Regions from separate parts of the Paraclostridium tenue genome, predicted to be linked through region 1. Evidence: riboswitches for the same ligand, from Rfam matches in the RefSeq annotation. Region 1 holds a riboswitch; each other region holds the start of a gene.
What was found. A riboswitch is a leader RNA that binds a small molecule or an ion and turns the genes downstream of it on or off. The one in region 1 is predicted to bind cyclic di-GMP.

Region 1 (2,283 bases):
TATTTTTAGAGAATCTTTTTCAGCTATAAGTTTTCCAAATTTTAAAAGATCATTAGTTATATCTCTATCTACTCCACTTTCATAGTCATGTTGAATTATACTTATACTATTTTTATCTAAAACCATTCCCTCTGGAATTTGGTCCTCAAAGTAAGCATCACCCATTTGTCCGTTTTGATCTCTATTTATTTCTACATAGTATCTAACTGGTTTATTTATATCTGTTATAAGCCCTTCTCCCTTAGAGTCTCGTGGTAAATATGAACCTTTGTACATAAGTGGATTTGATCCTCCACCTGTTGATTCTTCTCTACCTTCACCTGTTAATGTAACAGTTTCTGTATCTCCATTAGTATTTATAACAATAGGGTATTCTCCATCTTTAATATTTTTATCACCAACCATTGTTACACTTAAATATCCCTCTAATGCATTTTTTATATTATCATTAAATATTAACTTTAATACTCCAGTATTAGGATTATATTCTTGCCCTGAAAAATGCTTATCTGAACATACTGGGTTAACATCTCTAAAGATCTTAGGCAGTGTTATAGTAATACTATCTCCTGGGGTAATTTTGCTTGGATCTTTAATTTTATAATCAATTCTGAAAGTTTTAATCATACCTGCTCTTACAGTATAATCATCAAATGTTGCACTTGTTATTTCAACTGAAGGACTATTAGATACATCTTCAGCATATACCATTATCCCTGGTGAAATAAGATTTAAAATCATACTAAACACAAACACTAAACTTAATATTGCCTTATTTTTTCCTTTTCTCAAATGATCACCTCTTTTTTTCAATAAAAAAAGCTATACTTACATGTTTGTAAATATAGCCGGTTGCATCACTAACTCCATATATCCCAGATGCCCACATACAGAATATACTTCTTCGTTTCTTGTTTATTAAATTTTAGAACAAAAAAGGCTATACCTACAGTTTGTAAATATAGCCGGTTGCATCACTAACTCCATATATTCCAGATGCCCACATACAGAATATACTTCTTCGTTTCTTATTTGTTAAATTTTAGAACAAAAAAAGCTATATCTACAATTTGTAAATATAGCCGGTTGCATCACTAACTCCATATATTCCAGATGCCCACATACAGAATATACTTCTTCATTTCTTATTTATTTAATTTTACTAAAATAGTTTATCAAATTTCGACACTATTTTCAATATTATTATTAATTTACTTATAAATCTAACAATTAGAATTATCTCTTCTTACTTTAACTAATTTTTTCTTTATACTTATTTCTTTATATTTTTTTAAAAACATTTCACCTTTATGATTTAATAAGTCAACATAAGAGCATAAGTCACAAACTTCTATAACACCTATATCTTCATTATTTATGCCTTCAATATTACTAAAAGTCCCAACAATATCTAAAACTCTTATTTTCTTCTTTTTACCTGCATTTAAGTATATTCTAGTTACTTCACTATGAACTTTTTTATCTTTCTTTTTTACCTTCTTGTTATTTAATAATATACTTGAAGCTTTCTCAAACTTAGCTTTTCCTTTTGTTATATCTTCACTACTTAATTCATTAATAATGTTTATTTCATGACCAGTATATTTTATTATCTCATCTATATATTTTTTATCTTTTTCATTAACCATAGTTATAGCTTTTCCATACTTATCTTTTCTTCCTGTTCTTCCTATTCTATGTATATAATTTTCTTTATCTGTAGGAACATCGTAATTTATAACTAAAGATACATCATCTATATGTATTCCTCTACTTGCTACATCTGTACTAACTAAAATATTATACTTACCTTCTTTAAAATCTTTGATTACAAATATACGCTTTTCTTGAGACATATCTCCATGAAGTTGTTCAACTAAAAAGTTGTCTTTTTTCATCTTGTTGTATAATTTAGTTACTCTATCTTTAGTATTTAAAAATACTATAGTAGTTTTGGGATTATGATAATATATTATATTTTTTAATGAATTATATTTTTCTTCTTCTTTTAAATAAACTAGCTTTTCTTCTATTTGTTTTTTATCTAGTTCTTCATCATTTTCAATTTCTATCATACTGTGATTTATCATATATTTATTGTATATATATGATATATCTTTATCTATAGTTGCTGAAAATAATCCTATGGCAGTCTCTTTAGGTATGTTATTAAATATAAACTCCATATCATCTATAAATCCTTTATTAAGCATTTTATCAGCTTCATCTATTATAAAATAATTTATATTATCTAAGTTTATACTACCTCTATTTATATGATCT
Region 2 (2,283 bases), on a different contig from region 1:
GAATTTATAGCTACTCAAGCAAATATAGAAAGAGTTTTTGGATTATTAGAAAGAACTCCGGATATAGTTGATAGTGAAGAAGTAATTAAAAAGTATGGAGATTCATTTAATCCTAAAAAAGAAAATTGGGAAGAAATTAAAGGTGATATAGAATTTAAAGATGTATATTTTAAATACCCTGACGGAGATGAATATATCTATGAAAACTTTAATCTTAAAATACCAGCAGGAACTACAATAGCTTTAGTTGGTGAAACAGGTTCAGGTAAAAGTACTTTGGTAAACTTAGCTTGTAGATTCTTTGAACCTACTAAAGGAAAAGTATTAATAGATGGAAAAGATTATAGAGAAAGATCTCAGTTATGGTTACACAATAATATTGGTTATGTTCTTCAAAATCCACATTTATTTTCAGGAACTATAAAAGAAAATATACGTTATGGAAAGCTTGATGCAACTGATGAAGAAGTAGAAAATGCAGCTAAAATAGTATCAGCTCATAAGATAATTATGAATATGGAAAAAGGTTATGATTCTCAGGTAGGAGAAGGTGGTTCTAATTTATCAACAGGAGAAAAGCAACTTATATCTTTTGCTAGAGCAGTTCTTGCAAATCCTAGGATATTTGTACTTGATGAAGCTACTTCATCTATAGATACTGAAACAGAACAAATTATTCAAAATGCTATTTCTCACTTACTTAAAGATAGAACATCTTTCTTAGTTGCTCATAGATTATCTACGATAAGAAAAGCAGATATTATATTGGTTGTTAGAGATGGTAAGATAGTAGAAAAGGGAAGTCATAAAGAATTATTAAAACAAAAGAAATATTATCACTCATTGTATGTTAAACAGTTTGAAGCAGAAGTAGGAGAAAATATATTTGGGAAAAAGTAAATTTTAATGTGCTGTCTATTTCATAGTCAGCACATTTTTTGTTGAAAGATAAAAAATTGTTTAAATTTTTATAAAATTAAAATAAAAGTATTTACTAAATTGAGAAATATTGTATAATAATTGTAGAAAAATAATTCAATATGGCAAATCTAGGGAAATCTAGAGACGCAAAGCTAAAGGGGCTAAGGTAATTATAACTATGCCAGCCAGTTGCCAAAGAATAGTTATTCTTTGTTTTTACATGATAAATTTATGGTCGTATATTAGTTTGGTCATGAAACTTTTATGATGTTTAATTTTGCTGGCAACTACCCTTTAGAGGGTAGTTTTTTTATTATAAAAATCAGGGTTTATTTTATAATTACAAAATTTAAAAATTAGGGAGAGTATTATGAAGAAAAAAATATCATCTGTATTGGCAGTATCTTTAATAGCAACAAACATATCACCAGTAATAAATGTATTTGCTGATGAAGTTATAACAGATAAGGCCAAACTAATAAAAAAAAGTGTGGCAAATCAAGTTAAAATTTCACCTTTTAATCTAAATAATTATAGTGAGTTTGAAAATTATAATGAAAAATATAGAGTTTCTAAAGATAAGATTAAATCAATTTCAAATAATGGGGGACAGTACTCATCTAGTTCTATAGATAAAGCTATAGACAATAACATGTCAACTCACTGGGAAACTGGAAAACAAAACACTGAGTCTTTTAAAAATGAAGTAGTAGTAGAGTTTAAAGATATAGAATCTATTGATAGGATAGCCTATGCTACTAGACAAGATGGAGCTAGAGGCAAAGGATTTCCGACTAGGTTTGAGATTTATGCATCTATAAGTGGTGAAGATGAAGATTTCAAGCTTATGGCAACAGGAAGTCATTCTGTAACAGGAAATATGCTTCAATTTAAATTTGATACTATTACAGCTAAAAAATTTAAATTTGTATTTAAAGAAGCCAATCAAGGATGGGCAAGTGCATCAGAGTTTTGGTTTTATAGGGAAGACAATATAATTAATAAAATGGATAAGTTATTTACAAATGAATCAAAAAAACAAATAAGTCCTGATTTTAACACTATAGAAAAGTTAGATGCATTTGATAGAGAAGCAAGCACTCATCCACTATATAATAATATAAAAGAAGATATCGATAATGCTAGAATAATTTTAGAAAATAAAGCTTTAGAATTCACACAATCAAAGGTATCAAAATTTAAATCATTTAATGATGAAAGATTAGTTAAATATGATGAATTATTTAAAATACCTATGAATAAAGTAACAAGTATAACTACAAATGGGGGGAATTATGCTTCTAATGTTATCCAAAGGGCTATGGATGGTGATGTAAATACTAACTGGCACTCAGGAAAACA
Region 3 (2,283 bases), on a different contig from region 1:
CGCAGTTTTCTTTGTTGGCTTTATTAAATCTTTGTGAAAGCGTGTAATAGGTGTTGTTTTCACGAGTTGTTATTACTTTTTCGTTTGATTTCTCAAGGATTTCTTTTAATATTAGTCCTATTTTTAAGACTATATCACTTTCTTTAGTGTTATTTTTGCCAAGAGCTCCAGAGTCTTTGCCACCATGACCAAAGTCTAAGTAGAATTTCATAGGTTACCTCCTTTATTTTGTTTACTATATGGTATCAGAGGTTTCTTATTTAATATATCAAAGTACTTTAAGAATGATTTAAAAAGTTATACAATCATTTCCTAAATCTTAAGACTTGTTGTTTTAATATAAAAAACTGTACAAAAATGGTGTTTTTTATTTCTTGTACAGTTTAGATAGTAAATATATTATTTTAGAAAATTAACTAAAAAATCAGTTTTAATCCAATACAAAATTCCAGTGAAAATTAAATAAAACATACCTTCTATGGGAAAATATCTTAGTTTTATTTCTTTAATTCCAGATTTAATTTTCTTTACTAAATCATTGTAAAAATCAATATCCTTTATATCTTTAAAATCTAAACTTATACTCATTAAACTATCAATAAATATAGTTTTATAAAACTCTGGTAAATATATTTCATCTTCTCTTATTTCATATTTTATATTTTTTATCTTTAAATATTCCTCAATAATATTTATTACATCCGTTTTTTTAACATTATGTATTGAGTATATGTGTTTATTTTTTCTATATCCCCAAATAAATATTAATAAAAATACTATACTAAATATTATTATGCTACTAATACCTGTGTATCCTAGTTTATATCCTTCTATTAAATCTGAAAATGGACTATATGTTATAAATATAAACATTATTACTTGAGCATATCTAGGGTTAAACATTATTTTTACTCCACTTAATAAAATTACACTACATATAAGTAATGTTATTATCATTAAATTAAATTGTAACATTTTTTCCTCCTTTATAATATTCTGTCTTTTATATAACTAGTCCCTAAAGTAAAATTTAAAATGATATTGTTGTTTTTAGAATAACATAAAAATTCTGTAAATTAAAGGCTTTTTATGTAAATGTTTTCCTTATATAATTTAATTAACAATTTGAAAAATCCAAACTTTAAGAAATTAAAGGACAGAAAACTATAGGGGGTAAGTAGGAGACTATAATTACTAGTAAGTTACCAAAGGGGGACTATTTTATGGATTTAAAGAAAAAAGCAAGTAGAAGTATAGCTATAGCATTAGTTGGAGTATCTGTTATAACGCCTACTATAAATACAGTGAATACTGTGAATAATATGGAAATATTATAAGTAGGAAGTAGATGAGAATATGTTCACATATAAAACTTATGGAATATTTCTTATTACATTTGGTATTTTTCATATAATTAAATATTTATTATTAAACGATATGAAACCAAATTACATTTCTAGAATGTTTAATATAACTTCAATGGAAGACTATATAAAAACCCAAAACAACATAGTTTGTATGATTAGTATATTGTTAATATTTTCAGGAGTATTTTTTATTATAAAAGATAAGTTAACACCATTAGAAACTTTAATTCCATATATTGTTTTTATAATTCCATATATATACATATGGATAAAGAAGTACTATATAAAAATAAAAAATAAGGCTTAACTTAAGCCTTATTTTTTATTTTTGCCAAATTAATCATAGTATTTAACATTTTATATTTCACTCCAAAATAAACACATCTTAATCCATTTTTTACTTTTTTGTATTTAATTAACTGGTCTTAAAAATCATATGACAAGTGGTTAGATATGCAGATAAACATTATTACTTAACTAATTGTATTGCTAATAAAAATGTTTATATAGATTATAAACTAACTTAAATGGAGTGAATTTAGAATAGTATGTTATATGTTATTGCATATAGCTAGTAAAAATGACCTTAAAATTCATTTAGATAAATTTTAAGGTCATTAACTTTATTCTAAATATGTAAGTTTCTAAATTGAAATACTAAGACTAGTTATTTCAATTTGTAATTAAGATATTCATAAGCATCTTTTAACCATGGATGAATTACCTTAATTTCATTTTGTAATAAATAATCAATATAGTAAAGAGCTGAATGCTCTAAAGATTTATCCAAATTATATAATAACCCTTCTAAATAGGGTGGATTTCCACTTTGGTCCCATTTTACCTTATCTGAGACAAATAATAATAAATCTAGCTTAGAAGGCTCTTTTTTTAATGTAGTATGACATTCAATCGC

Region 2: it holds a riboswitch for cyclic di-GMP, as region 1 does, so the genes downstream of both, ABFX13_RS09645 (NPCBM/NEW2 domain-containing protein) here and ABFX13_RS11440 (MSCRAMM family protein) in region 1, are expected to answer to the same signal.
Region 3: it holds a riboswitch for cyclic di-GMP, as region 1 does, so the genes downstream of both, ABFX13_RS09700 (hypothetical protein) here and ABFX13_RS11440 (MSCRAMM family protein) in region 1, are expected to answer to the same signal.

Annotation. Positions count from the first base shown of each region.
Region 1 covers NZ_BAAACP010000015.1:1,551-3,833, forward strand. The annotation lists partial or broken gene ABFX13_RS11440 (MSCRAMM family protein) at 1-792, opposite strand, end outside; cyclic di-GMP riboswitch class II at 838-921, opposite strand; cyclic di-GMP riboswitch class II at 955-1,038, opposite strand; cyclic di-GMP riboswitch class II at 1,072-1,154, opposite strand; gene ABFX13_RS11445 (DEAD/DEAH box helicase) at 1,224-2,283, opposite strand, start outside.
Region 2 covers NZ_BAAACP010000011.1:21,904-24,186, forward strand. The annotation lists gene ABFX13_RS09640 (ABC transporter ATP-binding protein) at 1-900, shown strand, start outside; cyclic di-GMP riboswitch class I at 1,033-1,118, shown strand; gene ABFX13_RS09645 (NPCBM/NEW2 domain-containing protein) at 1,292-2,283, shown strand, end outside.
Region 3 covers NZ_BAAACP010000011.1:38,942-41,224, forward strand. The annotation lists gene ABFX13_RS09690 (N-acetylmuramoyl-L-alanine amidase family protein) at 1-211, opposite strand, end outside; gene ABFX13_RS09695 (hypothetical protein) at 400-975, opposite strand; cyclic di-GMP riboswitch class I at 1,124-1,210, shown strand; gene ABFX13_RS09700 (hypothetical protein) at 1,438-1,674, shown strand; gene ABFX13_RS09705 (HD domain-containing protein) at 2,035-2,283, opposite strand, start outside.